4 regions of the Streptomyces sp. NPDC001890 genome follow, and region 1 is predicted to be linked to each of the others. Evidence: riboswitches for the same ligand, from Rfam matches in the RefSeq annotation. Region 1 holds a riboswitch; each other region holds the start of a gene.
The links. A riboswitch is a leader RNA that binds a small molecule or an ion and turns the genes downstream of it on or off. The one in region 1 is predicted to bind cyclic di-AMP.
Positions count from the first base shown of each region.

Region 2: it holds a riboswitch for cyclic di-AMP, as region 1 does, so the genes downstream of both, ACFYY1_RS18275 (C40 family peptidase) here and ACFYY1_RS07455 (NlpC/P60 family protein) in region 1, are expected to answer to the same signal.
Region 3: it holds a riboswitch for cyclic di-AMP, as region 1 does, so the genes downstream of both, ACFYY1_RS27565 (transglycosylase SLT domain-containing protein) here and ACFYY1_RS07455 (NlpC/P60 family protein) in region 1, are expected to answer to the same signal.
Region 4: it holds a riboswitch for cyclic di-AMP, as region 1 does, so the genes downstream of both, ACFYY1_RS36655 (M23 family metallopeptidase) here and ACFYY1_RS07455 (NlpC/P60 family protein) in region 1, are expected to answer to the same signal.

Region 1 covers NZ_JBIATE010000002.1:285,842-293,659, reverse strand. The annotation lists gene ACFYY1_RS07465 (M23 family metallopeptidase) at 169-1,758, shown strand; gene pcrA (DNA helicase PcrA) at 1,838-4,312, opposite strand; cyclic di-AMP (ydaO/yuaA leader) riboswitch at 4,561-4,725, shown strand; gene ACFYY1_RS07455 (NlpC/P60 family protein) at 4,733-5,887, shown strand; gene ACFYY1_RS07450 (hypothetical protein) at 5,948-6,301, opposite strand; gene ACFYY1_RS07445 (NlpC/P60 family protein) at 6,615-7,676, shown strand; gene ACFYY1_RS07440 (GNAT family N-acetyltransferase) at 7,738-7,818, shown strand, end outside.
Region 2 covers NZ_JBIATE010000006.1:8,631-16,448, forward strand. The annotation lists gene ACFYY1_RS18265 (LysR family transcriptional regulator) at 1-591, opposite strand, end outside; gene ACFYY1_RS18270 (LysE family translocator) at 664-1,296, shown strand; gene ACFYY1_RS18275 (C40 family peptidase) at 1,344-1,817, opposite strand; cyclic di-AMP (ydaO/yuaA leader) riboswitch at 1,821-1,993, opposite strand; gene ACFYY1_RS18280 (hypothetical protein) at 2,395-2,703, opposite strand; gene ACFYY1_RS18285 (ATP-dependent Clp protease proteolytic subunit) at 2,711-3,346, opposite strand; gene abc-f (ribosomal protection-like ABC-F family protein) at 3,903-5,552, shown strand; gene ACFYY1_RS18295 (agmatine deiminase family protein) at 5,981-7,138, opposite strand; gene ACFYY1_RS18300 (TetR/AcrR family transcriptional regulator) at 7,484-7,818, shown strand, end outside.
Region 3 covers NZ_JBIATE010000013.1:188,515-196,332, forward strand. The annotation lists gene ACFYY1_RS27550 (DUF305 domain-containing protein) at 1-527, shown strand, start outside; gene ACFYY1_RS27555 (class I SAM-dependent methyltransferase) at 778-1,557, shown strand; gene ACFYY1_RS27560 (ABC-F family ATP-binding cassette domain-containing protein) at 1,584-3,242, opposite strand; cyclic di-AMP (ydaO/yuaA leader) riboswitch at 3,773-3,958, shown strand; gene ACFYY1_RS27565 (transglycosylase SLT domain-containing protein) at 3,963-4,454, shown strand; gene ACFYY1_RS27570 (FAD-dependent monooxygenase) at 4,500-5,657, opposite strand; gene ACFYY1_RS27575 (TetR/AcrR family transcriptional regulator) at 5,745-6,344, shown strand; gene ACFYY1_RS27580 (hypothetical protein) at 6,357-6,677, opposite strand; gene ACFYY1_RS27585 (APC family permease) at 7,026-7,818, shown strand, end outside.
Region 4 covers NZ_JBIATE010000028.1:52,361-60,178, forward strand. The annotation lists gene ACFYY1_RS36625 (FAD-binding oxidoreductase) at 1-233, opposite strand, end outside; gene ACFYY1_RS36630 (SHOCT domain-containing protein) at 391-810, opposite strand; gene ACFYY1_RS36635 (hypothetical protein) at 1,087-1,308, shown strand; gene ACFYY1_RS36640 (SPFH domain-containing protein) at 1,438-2,655, shown strand; tRNA gene ACFYY1_RS36645 (tRNA-Met) at 2,671-2,744, shown strand; gene ACFYY1_RS36650 (PP2C family protein-serine/threonine phosphatase) at 2,924-4,084, shown strand; cyclic di-AMP (ydaO/yuaA leader) riboswitch at 4,396-4,548, shown strand; gene ACFYY1_RS36655 (M23 family metallopeptidase) at 4,560-5,642, shown strand; gene ACFYY1_RS36660 (aldo/keto reductase) at 5,757-6,701, shown strand; gene ACFYY1_RS36665 (PrsW family intramembrane metalloprotease) at 6,730-7,818, opposite strand, start outside.

The DNA of each region.
Region 1 (7,818 bases):
AGCAGTCCGTCGAAAGGCGGCCGATTGCCCGTTTCCTGAGCCGCCCATGCCCGCCGAAGATTGTCGGCGTCACGTACCGCCGGGTACAGTCGCGGCCACTGCTCCCCCTGGGATCCCCCTGCCGGACTCCAGAGCACAGGTCCTGCTGCCGAGGCGAGAGAGAAGTTGGTGAACGACCAGCACCCCCACGCCGGGTACGCCGGATACGACAGTGATGCGACCGGCAGTTTCGACAGCGACCCGCTCTTCGGTTCGCTCCCCGGCGGCCACGACGGCGCGTACGGCAGCGGCTACGACGCCGGACAGTCCGGGTACAGCGGCCAGTACGACTCCACGCAGTGGGACACGGGCGCACACCCCACCACCTCGTACGACGCCTACACCGCGTACGCCGCGCAGCCCCAGCAGCAGTACGAGGCGGCACCGACGTACGACACCACGGCCACCTGGACGCCCGCGGCCGACTACGGCACGGAATCGGTCACGGCCACCGCGACCGCCACGTTCGCCGGGATCCCGGCACAGGGCGGCGCCCCGGACGCCACAGGCCAGTGGGACACCGGCGGCTGGCAGACGAACAGCCCGTGGGCCACGAGCGAAACGGCTGTCCACGACTCCGGCGCGTACGACGCCACCGCCTGGAACACCGGCGCCACGCCCGAGCACGAACAGCACATCGCGCAACCCTCACAAACCGCAGAAACCGCACAGGTGTCCTACGAGGCGCAGTCGGCACACACGGCACATGAGGCGCTCGGAACCCACGAGACCTACACCGCCCCGGGGTCCTACGACCTCTACGACCCGTACGCGCCCTACGCCTCCGCTGCCGCGGACACCACGACCGGTGCGGACGGCGCGGCTGACGCGGACGGCATCGGAGCGGACGACGTGCCGGCGGACGATGTCCATGACGCGGCCACCATCAGCGTCGCGGCCATCTCTGACGTCGCGGAGGCCGCGCCCGGACCACGCCGCTCCGTCGGCCGCTCCGCAACCCGCGGCGGCGGCGCCGGCCGCAGCAGGCGACGTTCCCCCGCGAAGCGATCCGCGCTCCTCACCGTCGCCATCCCCTCCGCCTGCGTGATGAGCGTGGCCGGAATCGCCGCGGCCTCGGTCGGCGGGCTGGGCGGCGAGGAGAAGAAGGACGACAACACCACGATGGCGGCGGCCGACCCCGGCTCCGTCAAGCCGGTCGCCGCCAACAACAAGCTGGACACCCAGCTCGCCAACCTCAGCGCCGACGCGGAGAACTTCGCCGACCGCGCCAGCCGCACCCAGGAGCGCATCGACCTGCGGGAGCGGCAGGCCGCCGAGAAGAAGAAGCGCGAGGAAGAGGCCGCGCGCAAGGAGGCCCTGCGCCCCAAGTTCGTCATGCCGGTCAAGGATCACGGCCTCAGCGCGTACTTCGGGCAGGCAGGCGTCAACTGGATGTCCGTGCACACGGGCATCGACTTCCCCGTCATGCAGGGCACACCCGTGATGGCCGCGACGGACGGCACCGTGCGCACCCAGCTGAACAGCGCCTACGGGAACATGGCCATCGTCACCGCGGCCGACGGGACCGAGACCTGGTACTGCCACCTCAGCGCCACCAAGATCCGCTCGGGCCCGGTCAAGGCCGGTGACGTCATCGCGTACTCGGGCGACACCGGGAACTCCACCGGCCCGCACCTGCACTTCGAGGTGCGCCCCGGTGGCGGAGCGGCAGTGGACCCGCTGCCCTGGCTCCGCAGCCACGGCGTCAACCCGACCTGAGACCCAGGCCCCAAGACCTGAGAGCTGAGAGCTGAGCCGGCGGGCGGGGCAACGACCCCCGCCCGCCGGCCGGCTCCGCCTACAGCTTCTCGACCGGCGCGTACCGCAGCAGCAGTTTCTTCGGACGCTCGTCGCCGAAGTCGACCGTGGCCTTCGCCTGGTCACCGATGCCCTCGACCGCCGTGACCGTGCCGAGCCCGAACTGGTCGTGCGTGACCCGGTCCCCGACGGCCAGCGTGACCGTCGGCTTGTCGGAGGTACGCCGGGTCGCGAAGCCCGAGGGCCCGGAGCGCGAACGCGACGAGGACAGCGACGAGGTGATCCCCGACGTCGGTCCGGCCGGTGCCGCCATCGGCCCGGTCCGCTTCCACTCCAGGTGCTGGTCCGGGATCTCCTCCAGGAACCGCGACGGCGGGTTGTACGAGGGCTGCCCCCACGCGCTGCGCATGGCGGCCCGGGTCAGGTAGAGCCGCTCGCGGGCCCGGGTGATGCCGACGTAGGCGAGGCGCCGCTCCTCCTCCAGCTCCTTCACCTGCCCCAGCGCCCGCATGTGCGGGAAGACGCCGTCCTCCATGCCGGTCAGGAAGACGACCGGGAATTCGAGGCCCTTCGCGGTGTGCAGCGTCATCAGCGTGATGACGCCGGAGCCGTCCTCGTCCTCGTCGGGGATCTGGTCGGAGTCGGCGACGAGCGCGACCTTCTCCAGAAACTCGGCGAGCGTGCCCGTGCCGGGGGCCGTACCCGCTGCCGCGTCCGCGCCCTCCTCGCCGGCCGCTCCGCGCTCCTGCTCGAATTCGAGGGCCACGGCGGCCAGTTCCTGGAGGTTCTCGATCCGGGTCTCGTCCTGCGGGTCGGTGGACGCCTGGAGCTCGGCGAGATAACCCGTGCGCTCCAGCACGGCCTCCAGGACCACCGCGGGGCCCGCGCCCGACTCGACGATCGTGCGCAGCTCCTCCATCAGCGTGTTGAACCGCTTGACGGCGTTGGCCGACCGGGCCGCCATGCCGTACGCCTCGTCGACCCGGCGCAGCGCCTGCGGGAAGGTGATCTTCTCGCGCATCGACAGCGCGTCGATCATGGCCTCGGCGCGCTCGCCGATGCCGCGCTTGGGCACGTTGAGGATGCGGCGCAGCGGGACGGTGTCCTCCGGATTGGCGAGGACGCGCAGGTAGGCCAGGATGTCCCGGACCTCCTTGCGCTCGTAGAAGCGCACGCCGCCGACGACCTTGTAGGGCAGGCCGACGCGGATGAAAATCTCTTCGAAGACGCGGGACTGCGCGTTCGTACGGTAGAAGATCGCGACGTCACCGGCCTTGGCGTCGCCCGCGTCGGTGAGCCGGTCGATCTCGTCGGCGACGAACTGCGCCTCGTCGTGCTCGGTGTCGGCGACGTAGCCGGTGATCCGGGCGCCCGTGCCGGCCTTGGTCCAGAGGTTCTTGGGGCGGCGGCTCTCGTTGCGCTCGATGACCGCGTTGGCGGCGGACAGGATCGTCTGCGTGGAGCGGTAGTTCTGCTCCAGGAGGATCGTCGTCGCGTTCGGGTAGTCCTCCTCGAACTGGAGGATGTTGCGGATGGTCGCGCCGCGGAAGGCGTAGATCGACTGGTCCGCGTCACCCACGACGCACAGCTCGGCCGGGGCGTCGCCCTCGCCCGCCGGGCCGACCAGCTCGCGTACGAGGGTGTACTGGGCGTGGTTGGTGTCCTGGTACTCGTCGACCAGGACGTGCCGGAAGCGGCGGCGGTAGTGCTCGGCGACGTCGGGGAACGCCTGGAGCAGGTGGACCGTCGTCATGATGATGTCGTCGAAGTCCAGCGCGTTGGCCTCGCGCAGCCGGGACTGGTACATCGCGTAGGCCTGGGCGAGGGTCTTCTCGAAGCCGTCCGCGGCCTGGCCGGCGAAGGTCTCCTCGTCGATCAGCTCGTTCTTCAGGTTGGAGACCTTGGCGGTGAACGACTTCGGCGGGAAGCGCTTGGGGTCCAGGTCGAGATCGCGGCAGACCAGGGCCATCAGCCGCTTGGAGTCGGCGGCGTCGTAGATCGAGAACGACGACGTGAATCCGAGCCGCTTCGACTCGCGGCGCAGGATGCGTACGCACGCGCTGTGGAAGGTCATGACCCACATCGCGTTGGCGCGCGGCCCGACGAGCTGCTCGACGCGCTCCTTCATCTCGCCGGCGGCCTTGTTGGTGAAGGTGATCGCCAGGATCTGGCCGGGGTGCACCCCGCGCTCCGCGAGGAGGTGGGCGATCCGGTGGGTCAGCACCCGGGTCTTGCCCGAGCCGGCCCCGGCGACGATGAGCAGCGGGGAGCCCGCGTGGACGACGGCGGCGCGCTGCTCGGTGTTCAGCCCGTCGAGGAGCGCCGCCGAGTCGATGACGGGGCGGTGCGCGCCGTCGCGGTAGTAGGCGTCCCTGGGCGGCGGGGGCCCGTCGAACACGCCCGCGAAGAGGTCCTCCGGCACCGCTTCGGGTGCGGAGTCCTCGGGGGGCGGCGGGGGCTCTTCCTCCGAGTGCTGGAGGCCGGCCAGGAAGCTGTCGTCAAAGAGGCTGCTCATCGCTTGTCGAGTCTAGGCCGCCCCACCGACACCCGGAGGCCGCATGACCAACCGCACACAGCACGGCGGACACACAGCGGGATCGGCCACCCACTCCACGTGAGGAATTCCGGGCCTCCGCCGCCCGTCGCGGCGAGGTCACGAAAATGTATCGGGCATATCGAACATCAACCTTCCCAGCGGCACCATGGGTTGGCTAGCGTGCTCGACCGGGCGGCCCGTACCCCCTTGAGGCGAACCACGCCGAGCGGGCGCCTGCGCCGAATCCGGACTGCCTCACGGGAGTTCGGAACCGGGGACCCATACGCAGCACCGGGGTGAATCGGTCCTTATCCCCCACTCGGACCGTAGGGCAGCCTTCCGTTCCGCCCGAACCCGACAGCTAACCCGGTAGGCGGTCCACGGAAGGAGATGCCGACCTTGGCATCCCATCGCAAGCCGCGCACCCGGGTGCGCACCACCGCACCGGCCGTCGGTCTCACCACGGCGGCCCTGGCGTCCGTGACCCTGCTCTCCACGCAGAGCGCGATGGCCGCGCCCGACCCGAAGCCCAGCGTCGAGGACGTCCAGAAGCAGGTCGACGACCTCTACCGGCAGGCGGGCACCGCGACCCAGCGGTACAACCAGGCGAAGGAAGCCTCCGCCACCCAGCACGCCAAGGTCGACGCCCTGCTGGACGACGTCGCCAAGCGCGCCGACAAGCTGAACGAGGCCCGCAGGACGCTCGGCACCTACGCGGCCGCGCAGTACCGCAACGGTTCCATAGCGCCGAGCGCCACGTTCTTCCTGGCCGACGACCCGCAGTCGTACTTCGACCAGAGCCAGCTGATGGACCGGATGACCAGCCGGCAGCAGAAGGCGATCACGGACTTCCGTGCGGAGCAGGCCAAGGCGTCGAAGAAGCGCGCCGAGGCGGTGCGGAGCCTGGAGACGCTGACGACGACGCAGGCCACGCTGCGCACCAGCAAGCAGGACGTCCAGACGAAGCTGGGCGAGGCGCGCACGCTGCTGTCGAAGCTGACCGCCGAGGAGAAGGCGCGGCTCGCGGAGATCGAGCGCAAGAAGGAGGCGGAGGCCGAGCGCAAGGCCCAGGAGCTGGCGAAGCAGCAGGCCGCCGCGAAGGCCGAGGCGGACCGCAAGGCCGAGGAGGCGGCGAAGGAGGCGGGGAGCGGCAGCGGTACGGGGACGGGCACCGGATCCGGAACCGGCTCGGACAGCGGCGCCACCACCAAGGCGGAGCAGGTCCTCGCCTTCGCCAGGGCCCAGATCGGCAAACCGTACGTCTGGGGCGCGACGGGCCCGTCGTCGTACGACTGCTCCGGGCTCACCCAGGCCGCGTGGAAGGCGGCGGGGGTCGACATCCCGCGCACCACGTGGGACCAGGTCGAGATCGGCACCCGGGTCGCCACGGCCGACCTGCGGCCGGGGGACCTCGTCTTCTTCTACGACGACATCAGCCACGTCGGCATCTACAAGGGCGATGGGATGATGATCCACGCGCCGAAGCCCGGGGCGAACGTGCGCGAGGAGTCGATCTACTACATGCCGATCTACGGCAGCGTGCGGCCCGCGTAGCGGGCCCGAGCACGCCGCGCCGCCCCGGTGCCCGGGGCGGCGCGGTGCGGTACGGCGGGATCAGACCCAGAGGGTGGCGATGAAGATGTTGAGGAGCGTCAGCCCGCCCACCGCCGCGAAGGCGCCCTTGTCGACCTTCTCCTCGTCCCGCTTGATGTAGACGAGCGCGAGGATGACGATCAGGACCAGCATCTTGACGCCGATCTTGATGTTGTTGACGTGGTTGCCGTCGGCCTCGTTGAGCCCGACCAGTGCGACACCGGTGACCAGCATGGTCAGAGCGCCGTGCAGCATCGCCGGGACGAACCGGGCCGTGCCCGCGCCCATCGCCTTCATCTGGGTCAGGAAACCGCCCAGCAGGGAGGCGATGCCGATGATGTGCAGGGCGACGAAGACATGAATGAGTACGTCCATGAGGCCGCAGCCTAGCCCCGGCCATATCACCACTCGGCAGGCAGGTGCGCCTTCCTCGTCACTTCACTCGCGTCTGCACCAATTGCCTGACTCTGGTGCAATTTTTCCGATCACTCGGCGACAACGCCGCGCCAAATTCGGACAATAAGCGTCATTACGACTCCTGCCCGTGCCCCGGGTTTAGCGTCGCTGACCAGACGACCGGATCACCCCCGCTCCGTACGCGGACGGTGCACCGGTCGCCCCGCCGAGAGTTGTGGCGGGCCCGCCGGTATCCCCCGGCGGGCAGTCGTCAGGAAGGACGCACGCCCTCGTGGCAGCGCATCGAAAACCCAAGCAGCGCCTGTACACCGGCCCTGCTGCCCGCACCGCGGCGACCCTCGTCCTCACCGGGGCCGCCACCGCCGCCGCCCTGCCCGGCCCGGCCCACGCCGAGCCGCAGCGCACCCCCGCCCAGGTCAAGGCCGAGGTGGACCGGCTGTACCACGACGCGGAGGTCGCCACCGAGCAGTACAACGGCGCGAAGGAGAAGGCCATCGCCGCCGAGCACTCCCTCGACACCCTGCGCGACGAGGCCGCCCGCAGGACCGAGCGCCTCAACGCCTCCCGCGACGCACTGGGTTCGTTCGCCGCGGCGCAGTACCGCGCCGCCGGCCTCTCCCCGTCCGTGCAGCTGGCGCTCTCCTCCGACCCCGACCAGTACCTGGAGCGGGCGTCGTACGTGGACCGCATGGGCGACCGCCAGGCCGTCGCGCTCGCCAAGGTCCGGCGGCAGGTCGCCCAGATCGCCACGCTGCGCTCGCAGGCCGAGGGGGAGCTGGCCGCGCTCACCTCCCGCCGGGCCGAGCTCAAGAAGCACAAGGCGACGATCACCACCAAGCTGGCCGAGGCACAGCGGCTGCTCGACCGGCTCACCCCGCCCGAGCGCACCGCCTACGAGAACGCCGGCACCGGGCCGGCCGACGGCACCCGCCCGGCCGACCGCGCCGGCCGCGCCGCGGCGCGCGGCCCCGTCCGGGCGCCGAACGCCCGCGCCGCCGAGGCCGTCGCGTTCGCGTACGGGGCGCTCGGCAAGCCCTACGTCTGGGGTGCCACCGGCCCCTCCTCGTTCGACTGCTCCGGGCTCACCCAGGCCGCCTGGCGCTCCGCCGGCGTCTCGCTCCCCCGGACCACGTACACCCAGATCAACGCCGGGCGGCGCGTCTCGCGCTCCGAACTCGCGCCGGGCGACCTGGTGTTCTTCTACTCCGGCATCAGCCACGTCGGGCTGTACATCGGCAACGGACAGATGATCCACGCCCCGCGCACCGGGTCACCGGTCCGGATCGCGCCGATCGACCAGATGCCCTTCGCCGGGGCCACCCGGGTGGCATAGGCTCCCGTCTCCGACGGCGGGCCCACCCGCCGTCGCCCATCCGGCCGGAGGACCACCCCACATGCCCATGGACGCCGAGGTCCAGAACCACGCCCGTACGCTCGCCCAACGCTCCCCGGACCACCTCCGGGTCGGGCCCTTC
Region 2 (7,818 bases), on a different contig from region 1:
CCGACCCGCCAGTTCGGTCACCGGCAGTCTCCCGCTGCCCTCGGACAGCATCTGGCCGACCGCCGTGATCAGCACCAGCTCCTCGACCAGCAGCGGTTCGGCGAAGACCCCGGCGGGCCAGGGCGTCGCGGCGGCCGGCTCGTACACATGGGTCAGCGCCAGATCGACGTCGCCGGCGGCCACCGCCGCCACCCCCTGGGGCGGTTCGTACTCGGTGACCGCCAGCTCCACGTCCGGATGGGCACGCCGGAAGGCGCTCAGCACCGGCGGCAGCAGATGGATGCCCGCCGTGGTGAACGTGCCGACCCGCAGGCGCCCGCCGGACAGTCCGGAGAGGCGGGCCAGCTCATGGCGGGCCTGGTCCATCTCGTCGAGGACGCGCCGGGCGCGTCCGGCCAGCAGTTCGCCCGCGGCCGTGAGCCGGGCACCTCGGTGGTGACGTACCAGCAGTGCGGCGCCCGCCTCCCGCTCCAGCTTGGCGAGCTGCTGGGAGAGGGCCGGCGCGGTGTAGCCCAGACGTGTGGCGGCCCGGGTGATCGATCCGGCCTCCGCGACCGCCACCAGCGCCGCCAGTCGTGTCGGGTCGTACATTAAGCGTTCCTTTTGGCAGACCCAGAAGATTGCAAGTACACGCTAAAGGCTCTGCCGGGTCAGGGTGGACCCATGGACGCACAACTGATCGCCTTCGTCGGGGTCGCCGCGGGAATGGTCGCGCTGCCGGGCGCGGACTTCACCGTCGTCGTACGCAACGCGCTCGCCTCCCGGAGCGCGGGCGTGGCCAGCGCGCTGGGCGTGGCCGGCGGCCTGCTGGTGCACACCGCCCTGGCCGTCGCCGGGCTCGCCGCGGTGCTCGTGGCGGTGCCCGCCCTGCTGCGTACCGTCCAGCTGCTCGGCGGGGTCTACGTCCTGTACCTCGGCATCAGCGCCCTGCGCGCGGCCCGGCGCCGCGCCCCGGGCGGGGACGGTCCCGAGGACCGGCCCGCGGACCGGGGACGCGGGCGCGCGCTGCGGCAGGGCTTCCTGACCAACGCGCTCAATCCCAAGGCGCCGGTGCTCTTCCTCAGCCTGCTGCCGCAGTTCGTCCCCGACGGGCAGCCGCCGCTGCCCAGGACCCTGCTCCTCGCGGCGATCGTCGTCGCGATGGCGCTGGTCTGGTTCCCGGCCGTGGCGCTCCTCGTGGACCGGCTGGGGCGGTGGCTGCGCCGGCCGCGTACCGCGCGCGCCATCGAGGGCGGCAGCGGCGCGGCGCTCACCGCGCTGGGGCTGGTGCTGGTGACCGGGCCGCTGCCGCACTGAGCGGGGGCCGGGTCCGGCGGCCCGGGGCCTGCCGGACGGGCCGCGCCTCAGCGGACCCGGCCGTAGTAGACGCTCTTGGTCCAGATCTTCTCCAGCCGCACCACGGCGCCGGTCCTCGGCGAGTGCCAGATCTTGCCCTTACCGGCGTAGATCCCGACGTGGTAGACGCTGCGGCCGTAGTGGAAGAAGACCAGATCGCCGCGTTTGCGGTGCGAGGCCGAGATGTGCCGGGTCCGGTTGTACTGCTGCTGGGCCGTGCGGGGGAGCTTCTTGCCCGCTTTCTTGAAGGAATAGAGCGTCAGCCCCGAGCAGTCGAAGCGGCTCGGGCCGGTGGCCCCCCACCCGTAGGGCGATCCCTTCTTCGACGCCGCGATCTTGAGTGCCTTCATCGACAGCGTCGCCGCCTGGGCGTCCGTCGCGGCGCCCGGGGCGAACATGGTGCCGCCGACGGCGGCGAGTGTGAGAACCGAGGCCGTACCGGCCCGGACGAGCAGAGACGGGACATGAACCTGCGCAGTCATGCGCAACCCTTCGTCAGCCGCCTGTGAAGGATGACCTGTCGGGTTCGGGCTGGCGAAGTTGCCCGGCCGCGTTCGGCGGCTTCACCCCGAGGGTCGACCGGTGTTCAGGTCGACCCGTTGTGCTCGGGTCCTCCACTCCTGCCGATCCACTTCTGTCGACCAGGCATCCGGACGGCGGCAGGACTCGGCGTCCGCCCGGACCGCCCCGCCGCGGTGGCGGGGGCTTGTCGTCCCAGGGATCTTGACTCACCGACTGCCGGATTTCCGAGCTGAAACAGGGATATGTGAGGCTCCTCACGACTGATCCGTTCGGGTGGACATGAGGATTTTTGACGCTCCGCCAGTGATCCGGAAAGGGTTCGTACCAGGCACGGAAGGCTGGATTCCATTCACTGTCCACGTGCAAAACGCAAGTTGAGTGGTCCCTCGTGAGGGGGACTTCCTACGCCGAACGAGCGAGGAATTTCGGTGGCCCTGTCGGGCGTGTCGGGTACGGGAGTTGGGTGAAGGGCCGCCGGACGGCGAGGCGGGGGCAGTTGGGCGGGGCCCCGCCGTCGGCACGCGGTGCGGCAGTCGGTCAACTGCCCGGAGCCGGGGGTACGGTGACCCGTCCGGCCCGCCGTTCCCCGTCCAGCACGCGCAGCGCCCGGGCGAGCGTGGCGGCGTGGATCCGTGCCTCGCCGCGCTCGTGCATCAACGCGAGGGCGTCCCGCAGCGCCCGTGACCGGGTCACGAGTGCCTGTGCGGCGCGCAGCGCACCGTAGGTGTCACTGCCTCGGGCCGGGTTGATCCGGCCCACCTGGTCGAGGACTTCGAGGTAGTGGTCGATGAACTCCCCCTCGGCGCGGGTCAGCGCGGGCAGCGGTGGGAACTCCGGTGGTCGCATCGGGCGTTCACCTCGCGCCGTGCGGCGGGAGTGAGGAATTCCGGCTCTCCAGGACGTGGTCCACCAGCCCGTACGCCTTGGCGCCCGCCGCGTCGAGGATGAGGTCGCGTTCGGTGTCGGCGGTGATCTGCCCCTCGGTGCGGCCCGTGTGACGGGCCAACAGCGCGGTGAGCATCGCACGGACCCGTCCCAGCTCCTGTGCCTCGATCTCCAGGTCGGACGGCCGGCCCCGCACCGGCTCGGTGAGCTCGGGCTGCCGCACGACGACCCGTGCGCCGGGCAGTGCGTGCCGCCGGCCGGGAGCGCCCGCGGCGAGCAGCGCGGAGGCGCAGGAGCCGGCCTGGCCGAGACAGTAGGTCTCCACCTCGCACGTGAGGTACTGCATCGTGTCGTAGATCGCGGACATGGCCCCGAACGAGCCGCCGGGCGAGTTGATGTAGAGCGATACGGGCCGGTCCGGGGCGTCGTGCTCCAGGTACATGAGTTGCGCGATCAGATCGCTCGCCGCGGCGTCGTCGACCGGGGTGCCGAGGAAGACGATCCGTTCGGAGAGCAGTTTGGAGTACGGGTCGAGGGTGCGGGTCCCGTTGGCCGTGCGCTCGGTGAACTCGGGCAGTACGTGACGGGCGGTGGGACGGAACAGCATGGCGATGCCTTTCCTCCGGGGTCTGCACGGGGTCTGTACGGATGCTGCGCAGGGGCCGCATCGACTTCCGTGAAAAATGTACAGGACGTACAGAAGGTCATGATGGGGCCTGGTGCTGGCGATCCGCTAAGAGTTCCTGGTCAGAGGCTGTTTGGCTGTTCGCTGAGGGCGGATGTCTCACCATCTCCAGACGTCTTGGAACTCTGTTGACCGGCCGGTACGGACAGCGGCTCGGTGATCTCCGGGACGGGCAGTGCGTGCCGACAGGCGAGGCGCAGGATCCGGCCCGTTGTTCCGGGAAGCACCGCATTCCTGTCGGCCACCCCTTGTGGTCGACAACTGCACATGGTGACTACGGCGTGGTCGTAGGCCGCTCACAGCCGGCGCAGCGCCCAACTTCCCCCAATGGAAGGGACCTTGTACGCCGAAATTGAGGCGAGGCGATCCGTCTTGTTACGGTGATGGCATGGCTTTCTTCTTCGTCTGAGTCCGGGCACGGCCGATGCCGCCGTTTCTGCTGCCCGTAGACCCTTCGCATACCAGGGAAAGTCACATGCGCGACCGCGCTCGTACCACCGCGACCTCCGCTGCCGTGGCGCAGCTGTCCGTCAAGGACGTCACCAAGTCCTATGGCACCCGGACCGTCCTCGACCAGGTCTCCTTCACCGTCCGCCCGGGTGAGAAGGCCGCCGTCATCGGCGAGAACGGATCCGGCAAGTCCACCCTGCTGCGGCTGCTCGCCGCGGCCGAGGTACCGGACGCCGGGGAGATCACCGTCAGCTTCCCGGGCGGACGCGGCCACCTCGCCCAGACCCTCGACCTCGATCCGGACTGCGTCGTACAGGACGCGGTCGACCTCGCCCTCGCCGAGCTGCGCGACATGGAACGCCGGCTGCGCTCGGCGGAGGAGCGCCTGGGCGAGGCATCCGAGGACGAACTCGCCGCGTACGGTGAGCTGCTGAACGCCTACGAGGAACGGGGCGGATACGAGGCGGACGCCCGCGTCGACGCCGCCCTGCACGGTCTCGGACTCGCCCGGATCACCCGCGACCGCGTGCTGGGCTCGCTCTCCGGCGGCGAGCAGTCGCGGCTCGCCCTCGCCTGCGTACTGGCCGCCGCCCCCGAGCTGCTGCTCCTCGACGAGCCGACGAACCACCTCGACGCTGCGGCGGTCCGCTGGCTGGAGGAGCATCTGCGTGCTCACCGCGGCACCGTTGTCGCGGTCACTCATGACCGTGGCTTCCTGGAGCGCATCGCCACCACGATCCTGGAGGTCGACCGGGACACGCGCACGGTGTGCCGGTACGGCGACGGATGGACCGGCTACCGCGCCGCGAAGGCCGCCGTCCGGCGCCGCGCCGAGCAGCAATATGCGGACTGGGCCGACGAGGTGACCCGCATGGAGGAGCTTCTCGCGGCTGCGGGGACACGGCTCGCCACCACCGGCCGCGACCCGCGGCAGGGATTCGGCAAGCACCGCCGCTCCAGCGAGGCGAAGCTCGGCGGGCAGGTGCGAGCCGTCCGGGAGCGCCTGGCCCAACTGCGGCGCAACCCGGTGGCAGAGCCACCGGCACCACTGCGCTTCACGACAGGGCTGCCAACAGCCGACACCAAAGATCCTGCCGGCCACCCGATCGCCGAGCTCGACAGCATTCGGGTCGGCGACCGGCTGCATCTGGACGGGCGCCTTGCGATCACGCCGGGACAGAGGCTGCTGGTCACGGGGGAGAACGGCGCGGGTAAGACGACGCTCCTGCGCGTCCTGGCGGGCGACCTGGAACCGGACGCCGGCACGGCACGCCGCCCTGCCCGGATCGGCTACCTCGCCCAGGAACTGCCCACGCACTCCACGCGGCTCCCGCTGCTCGACGCGTTCGCTGCCGGACGCCCCGGGCTGCCGGACGAGTACACCGAACAGCTTCTGGCACTGGGCCTGTTCCGTGAGGAGGACCTGCCCGTCCCGGTCGCCGCCCTGTCCGCGGGACAGCGACGGCGACTGCAGATCGCCCGCCTCGTGACCCGGCCCGCTGACCTCCTCGTCCTCGACGAGCCGACCAACCACATCGCTCTCGACCTGGTCGAGGACATTCGGGCGGCGCTCGCCACGTACCCGGGAGCAGTGGTCATGGTGTCGCACGACCAGGACTTCCGCGCACGCTTCAAAGGGGTGCAGTTGCATCTGCACGCCGGCCGTGGATGCTGACCCCGCCGGGTCCTCAAGTGAGGTCGTGTCCCGGGCCCGTAGGCCGCGTGCCCGCTGTCAGCGACCCAGCCGCTCGATCTCCACCGAGATCGCTCGGATCCTCCATGCGCAGCCCGCGGCCCCCCCTGCCGGACCATGCCGCGGGCGGCACCTTCCAGGATGGCCCTCCGGCGGCCCGTCGACACGCGATCTCCTCCTGGTGGTCCGAACCAAAAATGTCGCATCCCTCGGTGCGATGCCGGTTCCATCGCGTCGTCCGCGTCCGGATGGAGGCGGCATGGCCGAGGAGTGAACCGATCGGTGGTGCGTAGCTGCCGGGTGGGGTGACCACCGCCACGGTGGTGTGAGCAGAGCCGGCCCGTCGATCAGCGGTCCGCCGGGGACGGGGGCGCATCGTGACCACTGCCGCTCCGTCGGGTGGGCCTGGCTCAGTCGACCGGCTTGCCGGGCTCGTCGTGCGTCGAGCAGTGGATGCCGCCACCGCCGGAGGCGATGGTGTCGATCCGGACCTGCACGATGTCACGCCCGGGGAAGTGCTCCTGCAGGATGCTCCGGGCGCGCTTGTCGGCCTTCCGGTCCCCGAACTCGGGCAGGAACACGGAGTCGTTGGCGACGTAGAAGTTGGCGTACGTCGACACGAAGTCGTCGCCTTCGCCGGTGATCTCGTACAGGTCGGGCTGCGGCAGATCGACGATCTCGAACGGCCGGCCCTTGGCGTCGGTCGCCTTGCTGAGCACGGCCTTCGCCTGGTCGGCCGCGCGTGACCAGGAGTCGACGGGTGTGTCGGCATGTGCCTTGTCCAGGAGTACCACCCCGGGCTCGGTGAACCGTACGAGGCTGTCCACGTGTGCGTCGGTGATGTCCTGGCCGCGTACGCCTGCCAGCCAGATCACCTTCTTGATGCCCAAGGTCCGCTTGAGCTCGGCCTCGATCTGGTCCCGGCTCTTCCCGCGGTTGCGGTTGTCGTTGACGATCGAGCTTTCGGTGAGGAGCAGCGTGCCCTCGCCGTCGGTCTCGAAGGACCCGCCCTCGGCGACCAACGGAGCCGTCCTGCGGGGGATGTCGTAGTTCGCCAGAAGGGTGCGGCCCACCAGGGCGTCGTTGGTGTGTACCTGCTTGTTGCCCCACCCGTTGAAATTGAAGTCGACACCGACGACGTCGCCGTCCTGCTCCACGAAGACCGGCACGGTGTCGCGGGCCCACAGGTCGTCGACGGCCAGCGGGATGACCTCGACATCTCGTCCGCACGCCTTCTGGGCGGCCTTCTGCTGGTCGGGCCCGGCCATCATCACGACGTACTCGTACTCCGCGATGGCGCGGGCGACGCGTGCGATGTCCTCGCGTACGTGGCGGAGATCCTCATCCCACACCGACTCCAGGGCGGGCCACGACATGAACGTGCGCGCGTGGCTCTCCCACTCGGCACCCATGCGCAGTCCCTCGGCCGCCGGGTCCTGGTCACCGGCGGTGCTCGCGGAACCCGTCGGTTCGTCACCGGGTCCGCAGGCCGAGGTGCCGAGGACGACGGCGCCGATTCCGGCGAATGTGCGCAGAGCTGAGCGACGGGAGGGGAGGAGAGAAGACACGGTGAGCTCCGATCATCGTGAGGGGACAAGCTGTCCCTCGGCATGGCGTGACGCTCGACGAGCGGCGCCGCGGCCATGGGGGGCGAGTACGACGACGCGATGCGGACGGAGCCGATCGCTGCCCCGACTCTGGCATGGACTGAAAATTCAGTCAAAAATGCGTCGCCTCGGGTGTGCGTCGACTGGGCAGCGATGGGGGCAGCCTCGATCATCGGATCGGGCGCCCGGTGGTCCGGATCGGCCGGAGAAGGGCGGCCAAGGCTGTACGCGCGACGGGTCCGACCCCGCACCCGCCGGTCAGGGGCGTGATTACTCGGGCGAGAGGGTCCCGGTAGGGTTCGGGCCATGGCGTCTCGCAGCACTCAGATCCTCGAAGCTGCCGCCCGGGTGATCGCCCGGCGCGGAGTCCGTGGCCTGCGCGTGGAGGAACTGGCTGCTGAGGCAGGCGTGTCCACCGCGCTGATCTACTACCACTTCAAGGACCGCACCGGGATCCTGCGCCAGACGCTGGAGTTCATCAGCGACCGTGCCGAGCGCTACACGGCCCAGCGGGATCCGGACGCCGAACCGCTCAGCCCGCGCGAGGAATTGGACCAGACGCTTCTGCTGGAACTCCAGGACACGACCGAAGTCAGGGAGAACAGCAGCGCCTGGGGCGAGTTGCGGGCCAGCGCCGTCTT
Region 3 (7,818 bases), on a different contig from region 1:
ACGGCTCGGCCGGAGCCTCCGCACCGGCCACCCCCGGCGCCGAGTTCAACGACGCCGACGTCGAATTCGCGCAGCAGATGATCCCGCACCACCAGCAGGCCATCGAGATGGCGAAGCTGGCCGACGGCCGCGCCGCCGACCCCGAGATCAAGAAGCTGGCCACCGCGATCGAGAAGGCCCAGGACCCCGAGATCGAAACGATGAAGGGCTGGCTGACGTCGTGGGGCAAGCCGCTGCCCTCGTCCTCGATGGGTGACATGCCCGGGATGGATCACGGCTCGGACGGCTCGGGAATGCCCGGAATGATGTCCGACAAGGACATGAGCGATCTGACGGCCGCCAAGGGCAAGGACTTCGACAAGAAGTTCGCCCAGCTCATGATCGGGCACCACCAGGGCGCCGTCACCATGGCCGAGGACGAGCAGAAGCACGGCGACAACGCCGATGCGAAGAAGCTCGCCGGTGCCGTCGTCACGGCCCAGACCGCCGAGATCGAGCAGATGAACAAGATCATCGACAGGCTCTGACCCCGGCAGGGGTGCGGGCTGTCGGCACACGGGGCCCGCACCCCTTTTCCCGGTCCGGCCGGTACGGACACTTCCCGCTGACCGCTGACCGCTGACCGCTGACCGCTGACCGCTGACCGCTGACCGCTGACCGCCGACTGCCGACTGCCGACCGACCGCCGACCGACGCCCGGTCGGCGGCCACCGGAATCGCCGCCGGACTTGCGGCCAGGGGGTGGCCGAGTGCCGACAGCGTGGTTAGCGTGACCGAATGAACCGTGACGAACAGCTGCTGCACGCCTCGTCGTTCGGCGCGGCGGCGGTCGCGTACGCCGAGCACCGCCCGGACTACGTTCAGGACGCGGTGGGCTGGGCGCTCGAACCCGCGCCCGGCCCACGCGTGCTCGACCTCGGCGCCGGAACCGGCAAACTCACCGCCACCCTGGCCGCGACGGGTGCCGAAGTGATCGCGGTCGAGCCCGACCCGGCGATGCTGACCGAGCTGCGCCGTTCGCTGCCGGATGTCCGTGCCCTGCGGGGCAGCGCCGAGTCGATCCCGCTGCCGGACGCCTCCGTCGATGCCGTGCTGGCCGGCAACGCCATGCACTGGTTCGACATGGCCGTCGCCGGACCCGAGATCGCCAGGGTCCTCGCACCCGGCGGCGTCCTGGCCGGCCTGTGGAACCTCATGGACGACCGGGTCGACTGGGTCGCCGGGCTGGCACGGATCGGCGGGAGCGCGGCCGTCGGCCCGAGGGACACGCCCACCAGCTGGCGCGTCGAGACGGCGGACATGCACCTTCCGAGGACCGGCGGGGCCGCCCGCTTCGGCTCCCCGGAGCAGGCCGAGTTCCCGCACGGGCAGCACCGCACCGCCGACTCCCTCGTCGCGACCATCGGGACGCGGGCGGGGGTGCTCGTCATGCCGGAGGAGGAGCGGGAGGCACTGCTGGGCAGGATCCGCGCCTTCCTCGCAAGCCGGCCCGAGACCGCCCGCGGCGCGTTCACGCTCCCGATGCTGACCGGCGTGCTGCGCGTCCGGCGATTGTGAAGCGGACGGGGCCGATCGCCCCGGCATCAGTCGATCGGGCTCCGTAGCAGTTCCGCCACCTCCTCCGCGTCGGTCTCCCGCAGCTCCTCCCCGACCAGCAGCCACCTGGTGATGCCGACCGATTCGAGGAAGGCCAGGTCGTGACTGGCGATCAGGAGCGCGCCCTCGTAGGAGTCGAGCGCACCGGTCAGCTGCCGCACACTGGCGATGTCCAGGTTGTTGGTCGGCTCGTCCAGCATCAGCAGCTGCGGGGCCGGTGCGGCGAGCATCGTCGCCGCGAGGGCGGCACGGAAGCGTTCCCCGCCCGACAGCGTGCCCGCCGGCTGTTCCGCGCGCTTGCCCTGGAAGAGGAAGCGCGCGAGCTGGGCGCGGATGTGGTTGTCGGTGACCCCGGGCGCCATCCGGGCCACGTTCGCCGCGACGCTCAGTTCGTCGTCCAGCACATCGAGCCGCTGCGGCAGGAACCGCACCGGCACGAAGGTCCTGGCCTCGCCGGACAACGGGGGCAGCTCACCGGTGAGCGTGCGCAGCAGCGTCGTCTTACCGGCGCCGTTGCGGCCGACGAGCGCGACGCGCTCCGGTCCGCTCACCTGGAGGGCGCCCTCGCTCAGCCTGCCGAACCGGGGGCGCAGTTCGCTCAGGCGCAGCACGGTGCGCCCGGTGGGCACCGCCGTGTGCGGGAGGCTCACACGGATCTCGGCGTCGTCGCGGATCGCGTCGGCGGCCTCCTCCCGGCGTTCGCGCGCCTCGCTGAGGCGCTCCTCGTGGACGCCGCGAAGCCTGCCCGCCGACTCCTGCGCCGCTCGCTTCCGGCGGCCCGCCAGGATCTTCGGGAGGCCGCCCTCGGCCTCCGCCTTCCGGCCGTTCTTCTGGCGCCGCGCCAGCTTCACCCGGGTCTCCTCCAGTTCACGCTTCTGGCGGCGCACATCGGCCTCCGCGGCCCGCAACATCCGTCCTGCGGCCTCCTGTTCGGCGGCCACGGCCTCCTCGTACGCCGACCAGCAGCCGCCGTACCAGTTCACCGAACCGGTGCGCAGCTCGGCGATGCGGTCGACGCGCTCCAGCAGTTCCCGGTCGTGGCTGACCACGACGAGCACGCCCGAGCGCCAGGAGTCGACGGCTTCGTAGAGGCTGCGGCGCGCGAACGCGTCGAGGTTGTTGGTGGGTTCGTCCAGGAGCAGGACGTCGGGGCGCTCCAGCAGCAGTGCGGCCAGCCGGAGCAGAACGGTCTCCCCTCCGGACAACTGCCCCACGGTGCGGTCCAGTTCGATGCCGCCGAGGCCGAGCGATCCCAGTGTCGCCAGGGCCCGTTCCTCGATGTCCCAGTCGTCGCCGATCGTCTCGAAGTGCTTGTCGTCGACGTCCCCGGTCTCGATGGCGCGCAGCGCGTCGCGCCGCTCGGCGATGCCCAGGGCCCGGTCCACCCGCAGTGTGGTGTCGAGGGTGATGTCCTGCGGGAGGTGGGCGAGGGTACCGCCGACGCTCACCGATCCCTGGGACGGGCGCAGTCGACCGGTGAACAGCCGCAGCAGGGTGGACTTGCCCGCGCCGTTGGTGCCGACGAGCCCGACGCGCCCCCGGCCGATGCTGAGCGAGAGCCCGTCGAAGACGGTGGTGCCGTCCGGCCACCGGAAGGCCAGGGCCGAGCAGGTGAGGGAGGCGTGGGGGGTGGTGGGTGTCGCCATGGTGTTCCTCGCATTCGCAAGCGCAGTGAAGGGGGGCTTCGTATGCGAGCACCACGCGGCGACCGGGCAGCGGAAGGAGGTGCGGCGGTCCTGAAGATCGAGGGACGGCTCCTGCACCGAGGTCGCATCCACGCGGGGTCACGGGCAGCGCGAAGCACTGCTACGGCGTGACGGGCGTACGGGCGAAGCCGTACGGCGTGATGTTCGCGAACCTCAGATGCGCAACGTCCACCTCGATCGGAGACAACAGGACATCAAAACTGTAACGGCCGGGCGGAGGTGTGGCAATGTCACCCGGCCTCGGCGATCGCGGGGCGAAATGCCCGCTTTTGTGAATTCGTGGCGCGAGTCACGTTCGGCCCGTGGGGAGCCGTGCCCCGTGAATGGGTTCCCGTTCCGCACAAGGGGAGTGGGGTGTGCGGTGTGAGGTGGATTACCGAAATTCCCGTTAATCGATCTTGTGGGTGAATTGCATTCGGAAATTGGGGTCTTGTCCCATTCGGCTTTCCTCGCCTACGGTCACCGTCAATCCGGACGGAACGCCGAATCCTGCCGCCGTCCGGCAATCCGACCACTCATGTACGGCAGGAGCGGGGGACCCAGGTAAGCCGCCGGTCCGGAACCCGGAACGGCTCGGGGTGAAGCCGCGCTCGTGTGCGGCCAGGCATCTCCAGCCTGAACCCGACAGCTCACCTCGCAGGCGACGGAGAGGAATCCACCATGTCCGCAACGGGTACGTACCGTCGTCGCAAGTCCACCCCGCTGACCCGCGGTTTCATAGCCGTGGGCACGGGCGCCGCCGCCCTCCTGCTGCCGCTGCTCGGTGCCCACACCGCCTCGGCGGCTCCGGTGCAGTCCGCCGCCGCACCGGCCGCGCAGTCCGCGACGTACACCAACGATCTGGACGGCTGGATCAAGGAGTCGCTGGCCGTCATGGCCGAGCACAACATCCCGGGCAGCTACGACAGCATCCACCGCAACATCATGCGCGAGTCGTCCGGCAACCCCCGGGCCATCAACAACTGGGACTCGAACGCCGCCGCCGGGACGCCGTCCAAGGGCCTCCTCCAGATCATCGATCCGACGTTCCGGGCCTACCACGTGCCCGGGACCTCGATGGACAGCTACGACCCGGTCGCCAACATCACGGCCGCGTGCAACTACGCGGCCGCCAGGTACGGCTCCATCGACAACGTCTTCGGGGCGTACTGACGCACGCGACACCACCGCCGCACGGCCGGGGCTCCGCCCCCGGGGTCAGCCCGGCCCCGGGGGCGTCCAGTCGGCGTGGCGGAGGACCGCGCGGACGGTGACACGGGACGGCGCGAGACGCATCGCCGTATTGCGCAGCGCGACGGCCACCGGGTGGGAGAGCTGCTGACCCATCCGGCCGGCCTGCCGCGCGGCCCGTGCGACCGACTGGCTGCGGGGCCGGCGCTCCGCGTCGTAGCGGCCGAGTGCCGACTCGACGGTCGCTGCGCCGGACAGTGCGGCGGCCAGTGTCGCCGCGTCCTCCAGCGCCTGGCAGGCCCCCTGGCCGAGGTTCGGGGTCATGGCGTGCGCGGCATCGCCGAGCAGGGCCACCCGGCCCGCCACGTAGGAGGGAAGCGGGACGACCAGCTCGTGGACGTCATGGTGCAGGACGGCCTCGGGCCGGGTCGCCGCCAGCAGGGCGGGAATGGGGTCGTGCCAGCCGTCGAACCGGCGGCGGACCTCCGCCAGCGGGTCCGGGTGGCGCACGCCGGCGGGCGCGTTGAGCACCGCGTGCCACTCGGCCCGGCCGTCGGCGAAGGCGATGTGACCGAACTCGGCCCCCGGTCCCCAGGTCAGCTCGAAGTCGGTACGAAGGTCGACCGGTGACTCCGTGATGGCGCGCAGCACCGTCGACCCGCTGTGCGCCGCACCGGGGTGCCCCGGGAAGAGCAGGCCGCGCAACCGGCTGCTGATCCCGTCTGCGGCCACGACCAGGTCCGCCTCCAGCCGGGTGTCACCGGCGGCCAGCCGCACCCGCGAGGCGTCGGAGCGGTCGACGGACGTCACCTCGGACCCGATGACCAGGGACTCGGGGGGCAGGGCGGCGCGCAGCAACCGGTGCAGCTCGGCCCGGGGGATGCCCATGATCGGGGTCCCCAGCTCACGTTCCAGTGCCGCACCGTCCATGCGCGCCAGCAGGCGGCCGTCCGGGGTGCGGGTGCCACCGGTGTACTGCGGCCGCGCGGCCGCGCGCACCGCCGCGCCGACACCGAGGGCGTCCAGCGCGCGCATGCCGTTGGCGTGCAGGGAGATGCCCGCGCCCGCGTCGTCGAGGGTGCGGGCGCGTTCGACGACCGTCACCTCCCAGCCGATGAGCCGCAGCCCGATCGCGGCGGCCAGCCCGCCGATGCCGCCGCCGACCACCACCGCGCCGTTGCCCATGCCGGGTCCCCTCTCGTGCCCTGCCTCGACCTTCTACAGCTGTAGAAAGAGCGTACTACGTCGTCTCTACAGGTGTAGAAAGGGGTGATGACCACAGATCGACGGACCGTCCTGGCCGATGCCGCCATCCAGGTGCTGGCCGAGGAGGGGATGCGGGGCCTGACCCATCGGGCCGTGGACCGGGCGGCCGGCCTGCCGCCCGGCACCACCTCGGCGTACTACCGCACCCGTCAGGCCCTGCTCACCGCGCTCGTCAGGCGGCTCGTCGCGCACGACCAGGCGGAACTCCAGGCGGCCGGCGAGCGGGCGCCGGTGATGCGCGACGCCGGTGAACTGGTGGACGGGCTCGCCGGTTTCGTCGAGCGGCGGCTGACCGGAGCGGGGCGGCAGCGCTCGCTCGCCCGTTACGCGTGCGCGGTCGAGAGCGTGCGCCACCCGGAGCTGCGCGAGATTCTCGTGCCGCGGGAGAACGCGGCCCGTGACGCCGTGCGGGCGTTCCTGCGTGCGCGGGGGGTGGCCGACGCCGAGGGCCGCACGCTCACGCTGCTGGCCTGTGTGGACGGGCTGGTCTTCGACCGGCTGGTGGGCGGCGGGGAAGTACCGAGGGACGAGATCTCCGGCCTCGTCGCCACGGCCCTTCGTGGCCCCGGCTCACATGGGGGGCGTGACGGTGACGCCCCGGGGTGATGCCGGGCCGCGTCACTCCTGGGCGGGTTCCGCCGCCTGTCGCCGCGGTTCCCGGCGGGGCAGTACGGGAACGGTCGCCGCCTCCCCGTTCCGGACCGCCTGCACCGCCGCGTCGTGCAGGCGACGGCTGTCCTCCTCCGAACAGCACCGCACCGGACTGCCCGACATGGTGTACCAGTCGATCGCACCGCTGTACTGCACGGTGACCTGGGCCGAGTCATCCGCCCAGGTCGTGTGAACCGTCAGGTCCCCGGACAGCACACCGACCTCGTCCGTGAGCACGCCACCGCGTCCCGAGAACACACCGCAAGTCGTCCACGACGCCCAAGCCATGACTCCAGGCTGGCACCAGGGCGGCGGATGCGCGACCCGTGAGCTCCGCACTCCGGCCCCGGTCCGGCCGCCCCGCCCTTCCGGATGCTGGATATGGGGGAAACTTTCCACCGGGCCCGGCTGCGGTTCCCGCACCCGCCGATCCCCGTGCATTGACGCGTTGTTAGCGCCAAATCGTCGAATCAGCCCTTCGGGACGACGAATTCCGAAGGTTAACGCCTATTGACCTGCGGAACACGTCGGTATTGCATGTCGCGCTGGGAGCGACGAAACCACTCACCACGTCCTCGTCTGGAGGCGATACCGCTCCCGTGCTCAGACACCGCACCTGTCGATCGGAACCGCACGATGACCGAAACGCTCAGCGCTCCCCAGGCGCTCGCACCAGCGACCGGCCCCACTCCACAGAAGCTCAAGCGTTCCATCGGCGTCGTGGGCGGAACACTGCTCACGCTCTCCTGTGTGACGCCCGCCTCGACCCTCTTCGTGGTCGTACCGGACCTGTTCTCCAGCCTCGGCACGTACACCGCCCTCACCATCGCCATCGGCTCGCTGCTCTGCATCGCGGTCGCCTTCTGCTACTCGGAACTGGGCACGCTCATTCCGAGCGCCGGGGGCGAGTACGCCATGGTGTCGACGATGGCGGGGCGGCTCGCCGGGTGGCTCGTCTTCGTGCTCTCGCTGCTGGTCGTGATGATCGTGCCCCCGGTCATCGCCATGGGAACGGCCGACTACCTCGCTCCCCTCGTGCACATTCCGGCCTCCGTCGCGGGTGCCGGCGTCATGGTGCTCGCCACCCTCGCCGGTCTGCTGGACCTGCGTGCCAACGCGTGGATCACCGGCATCTTCCTGGTCCTCGAAGTGATCGCGGCGGCCGTCGTCGCCGTACTCGGCTTCGCGCACTCCGAGCGCGGTGCCTCGGCACTGGTGCACGGCTCGGTCGCCTCGTCGGGCGGCGGGAGTTCGACCGTCACCGCGATGATGGTGGTCTCCGGGCTCGCCATCGCGCTCTTCATCACCCAGGGCTTCTCCACGGCCGTCTACCTCTCGGAGGAGCTGGAGAACCCGCGGCGCAACGTGGCCCGCACCGTGCTCGCCACCCTCGCCATCTCCACGGCCGTCATCCTCGTCCCGGTCATCG
Region 4 (7,818 bases), on a different contig from region 1:
CCGCTGTGGCCGCCGCCGCGGACCGCGAGCGTGAGGCCCGCGTCCCGTACGAAGCCGACGGCGGCCATGACGTCCGCCGCGTCGGAGCACCGCACCACCGCCGCCGGCCGTCTGTCGATCATGGCGTTGTGGACGGTGCGGGCCTCGCGGTACTCCGGGTCCCGGGGGCCGACGACGGGACCGCGCAGTGCCGTCCGCATCGCGTCCAGGGTTTCGAGCGTGGTGCCGTTCATGGCCGGGCCATCTCCTCGTACGTCGAGATGGGGACCGCCCCCGTTCGGCCGCCCGCCGTGGCTGATGTCTCAAGCCTCCCCGCGGTCCTGGCGCGTTGCCAGTGGGCCGGACCGCGTGGAGGGAGACATGCACGCCGGGGCGTGGCCGGAGCGGGTGTCAGACCAGGAGCTTCGTCTTCGCCCGCTGGTACTCCTCGTCCGTGATGGCGCCCCGGTCCCTCAGCTCGGCGAGCTTCGCCAGGTCGTCGACGTGGCTCTTGTGTTTCGTGGCCTCGGCGCCGCCCGCTTCGGAGGTGCCGGCGGCCTCCCGTACGTACGCCTTGAAGGCCGCGTCACGTTCCTGGGCCTCCTTGATGTCCCGCTTGCTCATGGACTTGCCGCGCGCGATCACGTAGATCAGCACGCCGATGTACGGCAGCAGCAGCGTGAGGATCAGCCAGCCGGCCTTGCCCCAGCCGCCGAGGTCGTGGCTGCGGAAGATGTCCGTGATGACCTTGAACAGCAGGAACAGCCACATGACCCAGAGGAAGAACCAGAGCATGGTCCAGAAGAGGTCGAGCAAGGAGTAGTCGTCCATGTGTCGCTCCCAGATCAGCGCGAGTTCATCGCGTCGGAGATCAAAAGGTAAAACAGTCATATCACCGCATACCTGCCTCCGCTCGCCGGTCGCCGGACGCCCGCGGGCACCGTTCCGCAAGGCGGGCGCGGAGTCGGGCGCGGAGTACCGTGGAGATGTCGAGGGAGGCTCGGGCCTCCAGGAGGCGGGGTCGCCTCGTGTCCATGAAGCGGTGCGGGACACCGCACGAGAAGCGGCGTGAGCGGGCGTGCGCGGGGACGCTCGCGAGGGCGACGCATGCACAGGGCAGATGAGTCCGCCCGGAGCCCGGTCGGGGCGGTCGGCCGTGTCACCGTGCCGATTCCGCCCGATGGGCCGGGCGAAGTACTGGTGGCCGTACGGGGTGGGTCCGAGGCCTACACCGCGTGGTCGGCGACGTCGATCGACAGGGACGCGCGCGTGGTGGTCGTCGACACGGTCTCGGCGCGCGGCGTGATCGTGGAACGCCTGCCGCCCTGAGCCGGAACGGACCGGAGCCGGCGGATCCGCCGGGGCCGTTGCGGCAGTCGGAGCTGTCGGAGCCGCCGCGGACGCCGCGGAACCGTCGCGTACACCACCGACGCAGTGACGTACGGCAGGAGTCTTCCCATGTTCTTCTGGCACGTTCCCGCCCCCAACGAGGCGATGCTCATCTCCGGTTCCAAGGGCAGGCAGACCCTGGACACCCAGTTCCGGATCGTCACCGGCCACGGCAGTTTCGTGCTCCCGGTGAAGCAGAAGGCGCGGATGCTCTCCCTGGCACTGCGCGAGGCGGAGATCACCGAGGACTGCGTGACGCAGCAGGGCATCCGCCTCAACGTCCGGGCCGTGGCCGTCTTCAAGGTCGGCGACGACTCCGTGTCCATCGCCAACGCGGCCCGCCGCTTCCTGACCGAGCAGGACCAGATGGAGGAGCTCGTCGGGCGGATCTTCGCCGGGCATCTGCGTTCCATCGTCGGCGGACTGACCGTGGAGCAGATCATCCGTGAACGCAACCGGGTCTCCCAGGAGGTCATCGCGGGCAGCCACGGCGAGATGGAGAAGCTCGGCATCGTCGTGGACGCCCTCCAGATCCAGGAGATCGACGACGCCACCGGCTACATCAAGAACCTCGCGGCCCCGCACGCCGCCGCGGTCGCCAGCCAGGCCCGGATCGCCGAGGCCAAGGCCGACCAGGAGGCCAGCCAGCGCGAGCAGCAGGCCGCCGCGCTCAAGGCGGAGTACGAGCGCGACACCGCGATCAAGCGGGCCGGCTTCCTCGCCGAGACCGAGCAGTACAACGCCCGCGCCGCGCAGGCCGGGCCGCTCGCCGGCGCCAGGGCCTCGCAGGAGGTCATCGAGGAGCAGACCGCACTGGCCGAGCGGCAGGCCGCGCTCGCCGCGCAGCAGCTGGAGGCGGAGGTCCGGCGCCCGGCGGACGCCGAGGCGTACCGGCAGCGCACCCTGGCGGAGGCGGCCCGGGACCGGGTGAAGTTCGAGGCGGACGGCAACGCGTACACCGAGCGGACCCTCGCCCAGGCGCAGGCCGACGCCAACAGTGTGCGCGCCGCGTCGCTGCGTGACGGCAACCAGGAGCTCATCGCGGCCAACCGCATCGTGGAGAACCTGCCCGCCCTGGCCGACGCGGCCGCCCGGGGGATGTCCGGCGCCGACCTCACCGTTCTCAACGGCACCAACGGTGTCAACGAGTTGGCGGCGGGCGTCGTCGGTCAGGGGCTGGCGATCCTCCACTCGCTGCAACGGGGCGTGGACCCGGTGAAGCGTCAGGAGGACGGAATGAAGGGCGGGCGGACCCGAGTGGTCAAAAGGGCTCCGGAGATGCCGTAGAGTTGTCTTCACCGACGCGGGGTGGAGCAGCTCGGTAGCTCGCTGGGCTCATAACCCAGAGGTCGCAGGTTCAAATCCTGTCCCCGCTACTGAAGGATCAGGCCCGGCACGCATGCAGCGTGCCGGGCCTGATTCGTTTCGCTGTGCCCATGTCCCCCGTTCCCCCCATTGGCCGAAGAGGAGTCGCCGCACCGTTCCGATCCGGCGAGCCTGAGGGTGGGGCGCGGTACCGTCCGCAGCCGCGCGCGTACCGGGCAGGAGACCACAGGTGTGGAAGCGGGAGAGGCGGCGCGGCAAGCATGCCGGGGGCGGCGCCGGTACCCGGCGGTTCGTACGGATGCTGCCGGCTCTGATGATTCTCGGCGGGCTGGTGTTCGACGCCCTCACCCCGCCGACCTTCACCGCCATCCCGCTGTTCGTGGCCGCTCCGCTGATCGCCGCCCCGTTCTTCTCGCTGGCCAGCACCGTTTGCACCGCTGTCGCCTCGATGCTCGCCGTCATCGCGCTGCGGCTGTACACCAGCTCGTTGCCGGAAGCCGTGCCGTTGATCGAGCTGCTCACCCTGGCCACCGTTTCGATCCTCGCGGTGGTGATCAACGGGGTCGTGCGGCGCGGCAACGAGCAGCTGGCCTCCGCGCGGTACATCGCGGAGACGGCGATGCGCGCGGTGCTGCCGAAGCCGTCCGACCGGATCGGCGGACTGCATGTCGCGGCGCGGTACGAGGCGGCTCAGGCGGACGAGTTCGTCGGCGGTGACCTGTTCGCCGTGGCGGACACCCCGCACGGGGTGCGGCTGGTGGTCGGTGACGTACGGGGGAAGGGGCTCGACGCCGTCGAGACGGTGGCGGTGGTCATCGGGGCGTTCCGCGAGGCGGCCGAGCAGGAATCCTCGTTGGAGGGGGTGGCGGGGCGGCTGGAGCGGGCGCTGGCGCGGGAGGAGGCGCGGCGGGGCGGGCTCGATGTGCTGGAGGGCTTCATCACCGCCGTGCTGGCCGAGATCCCGTACGGGCTGTCCCGGGTGCGGATCGTCAACCGGGGGCACCCCGAGCCGATCCTGCTGCATTCGGACGGGGCGCTGGAGGTGCTGAAGCCCTCCGTGCCCGCGCTGCCGATCGGGATGGGGCTGGGGGTGTGGCCGGAGTGCACGGACGAGTGGGAGCTGCCGGCCGGGACGACTCTGCTCCTCTACACGGACGGCCTCTCGGAGGCGCGGGACGCCGAGGGGGTCTTCTACGATCCGGCGGCCCGGCTGCGCGGGCGGATCTTCCCGGGGCCCGAGGAGCTGCTGTCCGCCCTGACCGATGACGTGCGGCTGCACACGGGCGGCGAGACGACCGACGACATGGCGTTGCTCGCGGTCGCACGCCCGGCCGAGGGGCAGCCGGACCGGCGGAGGACCGTGCGGATCGTCGGTGCCGAGGAGACGTGAGGGGTGGGCGGAGGAATGAGGGGGTGCGGGAAACGTGAGGAGACGTGAGGTGTGGGCGGGGGTGGTGGTGTGATGGGGTGATGCCACCGTGCGTAACTGAAAGGCACCGCTCCGCATAACGTTTGACGCAACGTCAGAAACGGGGTAGTGGCTGAGGGTCGGTCAACTCGTCCGATTCCGCCCGCTTGTGCCCCGTAAAGTCCAGGCCAAAGAAGTGAACGATCAGTGGGAACGGCTTGGAATACGGCCCCGGTGTCTATTAACGTTCGATAACGCAGCGCGGTCGTCCCAGCCGTCATCAGTGGCGGCGCCGTGCGCGAGCGCCGAATTCCGCAAGGGAACCGGGGAACCACCTACATGGGGTGAATCGGACACCTGTGTCTCGTGAGAGGCAGAGGGGCCCGTAGGAGACCTTCCTGCTCCGAACCCGTCAGCTAACCCGGTAGGCGAGAAGGAAGGAAAGGAGTGCGCCCCCGTGGCGTCCAACAAGCCTGCCCCCGAGGCCCCGTCCCGGTTCGATCACGACTACGGCACCGGGCCCGAAGGCAACTTCACCGGTGGGTTCACCAGTGAGCCCGACCGTGGCTGGGACGAGTGGAACCCCACCGAGGAGTCCGTCCGCCCGGTGCGCGGCAAGCACCGCGTCGCCAAGCAGCGCAACGGGCTCGCCCGCAGTTCCACGGTGCTGGGTGTCGGCGTCATAGCGGCGGTCGGTGCGGGTGGCATGGCCTCCGCGCAGAGCAAGCCGCCGGTCTCCATCTCCATGCCCGACGCCATCACGGACAACCTCCCCGACGCCAAGTCCCTTCCCGGCGTGGGCGCCCTGTTCTCCGGCGAGTCCGAGACGGACAAGTCCGAGGTCGCGGCCGCCGCCGCCCCGCTCACCACCGCCGGCATCACCACCGCCGAGGCGGAGCAGGGCACGACGGACGCGGGTGAGGCGCTCCGCGCCCGCATCCTCCAGCAGGCCGAGCAGCAGCAGGACGCCGCCGACGCCGAGGCCAAGGCGGCCGAGGAGAAGAGGGCCGCGGAGAAGGCGGCCGCCGAGGCCCAGAAGCAGCAGGACGAGGCCCAGGCCAAGGCCGCCGCCGAGAAGAAGAAGGCGGAGGAGGAGGCCAGGAAGAAGGCGGAGGCCGCCCGGCTCGCCAAGCTCGCCGCCAGCTACGCCATCCCGACCTTCTCGTACACGATCACCTCGACCTACGGCCAGGCCGGTTCGATGTGGTCCTCCGGCTACCACACCGGCCTCGACTTCGCCGCCCCGACCGGCACCCCGATCAAGGCCGTCCACGGCGGCACGATCAAGTCGGCGGGCCTGGCCGGCTCGTACGGCTACCGCACCGTGCTGGAGCTGGAGGACGGTACGGAGATCTGGTACTGCCACCAGTCCTCGATCGGCGTCAGCGTCGGCCAGAAGGTCACCACCGGTGACACCATCGGCCGGGTCGGCGCGACCGGCAACGTGACGGGCCCCCACCTCCACCTGGAGGTCCACACCGCCGACGGCACGGGCATCGACCCGATGGCCTGGCTCCGCAGCAAGGGCCTCAACCCCTGAGAACCCCGGCAGTCCTGACGCTCACCCCCCGACGTCAGGGCTGCCGGTCTTTTGTGGGCGGCCTGCCATGAGTGATTCGGAATAGCGCGCCATCCGGAATCCGTTGATCCACTTATGACTTCTCTTCGTAAGCTGGGCCCTTCCGACCTCCAGGTCTTCCCGCTCGCTCTCGGTGGCAACGTCTTCGGCTGGACCGCCGACGAGGCGCAGTCGTTCGCGGTGCTGGACGCGTACGCCGCGGCCGGCGGCAACTTCATCGACACCGCCGACGGGTACTCCGCCTGGGTCCCGGGCAACGAGGGCGGCGAGTCCGAGACCGTCATCGGCAAGTGGCTGGCCGCGCGCGGCAACCGCTCCGACATCGTCGTCGCCACGAAGGTCAGTACCCACCCCCGGTACCAGGGGCTCGCGCCCGCCAACATCAAGGCCGCGGCCGAGGAATCGCTGCGCCGGCTCGGCACCGAGTACATCGACCTCTATTACACGCACTTCGACGACGAGACCGTGCCGGTCGAGGACATCATCACCGCCCTGGACCAGCTGGTGAAGGAGGGCAAGGTCCGCGAGATCGCCGCCTCCAACATCGGCCCCGCGCGGCTCCAGGCGTCCCTGGACTTCTCGGAGCGCGAGGGGCTGGCCCGTTACGTCGCCCTTCAGCCGCACTACAACCTGGTCTCCCGCGACACGTACGAGGGCGAGCTCCAGGACACGGTGGCCCGCGCCGGGCTCGGCGCTGTGCCGTACTTCGCCCTGGCCTCCGGATTCCTCACCGGCAAGTACCGTCCGGGCACGTCGGTGGAGAGCGCGCGGGCGGAGGGTGCCCGCGCGCACCTGGAGTCGGAGCGCGGGCAGAAGGTCCTGGCAGCGCTGGACAAGGTCGCCCAGGAGCGCGGTGTGGAGATCGCGACCGTCGCGCTGGCCTGGCTCGCCTCCCGGCCGACCGTGGCCGCGCCGATCGCCTCGGCCCGTACGGTCGAGCAGCTGCCCGCGCTGCTGGCCGTCGCGGACCTCACCCTGACCGAGCAGGAACTGGCCGAACTCACCGAGGCATCCGCCTGACCGTGCGGCCGGCCTGGTGCGGTGGCTGCTACGGCAACAGGTAGGGGTTGTAGCCGGGACCGGGACCGGGCACGGGGGCGTTGCGGTAGGCGCCGTACTGCGCGTGCGGAGGGAACGGCTGGGCGTACGGGGGTGACGGCAGGCGGTGGGGACGCAGGAGGCCCGCCGCCTGAGCCGCGTACGTCAGGGCGGGGGCGGCCACCTCCCTGCGCTGCCAGAGGTGGTGCAGCAGCTCCAGCTCGCGATCGGTGAAGTCCGGGCCGGCCGCCCCGCGGCGGGCCTGAAGACGCAGCGAGGCCAGTGAGGTCGCGAACGATTCGTACTCGGCGACGGCCTGGGCGGCCGCCTTCCCGTGGGCCTTCGCCGTTGCTTCCACCTGCGCCGCTGTCTGCGCCGCTGCCTGGGCGGAGGGCCAGGGGGCGGGGCCGGGCGCGGCTCCGGGGGACCAGCCCGGTCCGCCCGGTCCGTACGGCCCGTACGGGATCGTCCGGCTCCCCCGGGCGGCGACGGCGTACTGGCGGCGTGCCGCGTCGCGGGCCAGGCCGCGGGCCCGCATCGAGGAGAGGGCGAGCGGCTCCGCCGGACTCAGCCAGCCCGCCGCGGCGTAGGCGGGCAGCTCGGCGGCGAGCGTGCGCAGCTCCCGTCGGCGCGACCAGATCGCCAGCCAGGTCACCAGGCCGAAGACCGGGACCATGAACACCGCGTACACGGCGTAGAAGCCGTACGGGCTGAAGACCGCCGACCCGTTCCACAGCGAGTGCATGCCCATGGCGAGGACGAGCCCCAGCAGCGGCAGCAGGACGCGGCGGACCCGCCGGCGCCGGGCGCTCGCCGCGGCGAGCCCGAAACCTATGCCGGTCAGCACCGTGAAGAGCGGGTGCGCGAAGGGCGACATCACCGCCCGTACGAAGAACGTCGCGGCCGTCACCGATACGACGCCCGAGGTGCCGATCTGCTGGTCCTCTCCGAAGGCGTTGCCGAGGTAGAGGATGTTCTCCGTGAAGGCGAAGCCGGCCGCGGTGATGCCGGCGATCACGACACCGTCGACGATCCCGTTGAACTCCCGCCTTCGGAACAGGAATATCAGCAGGACCGCGGCGGCCTTGGCACTCTCCTC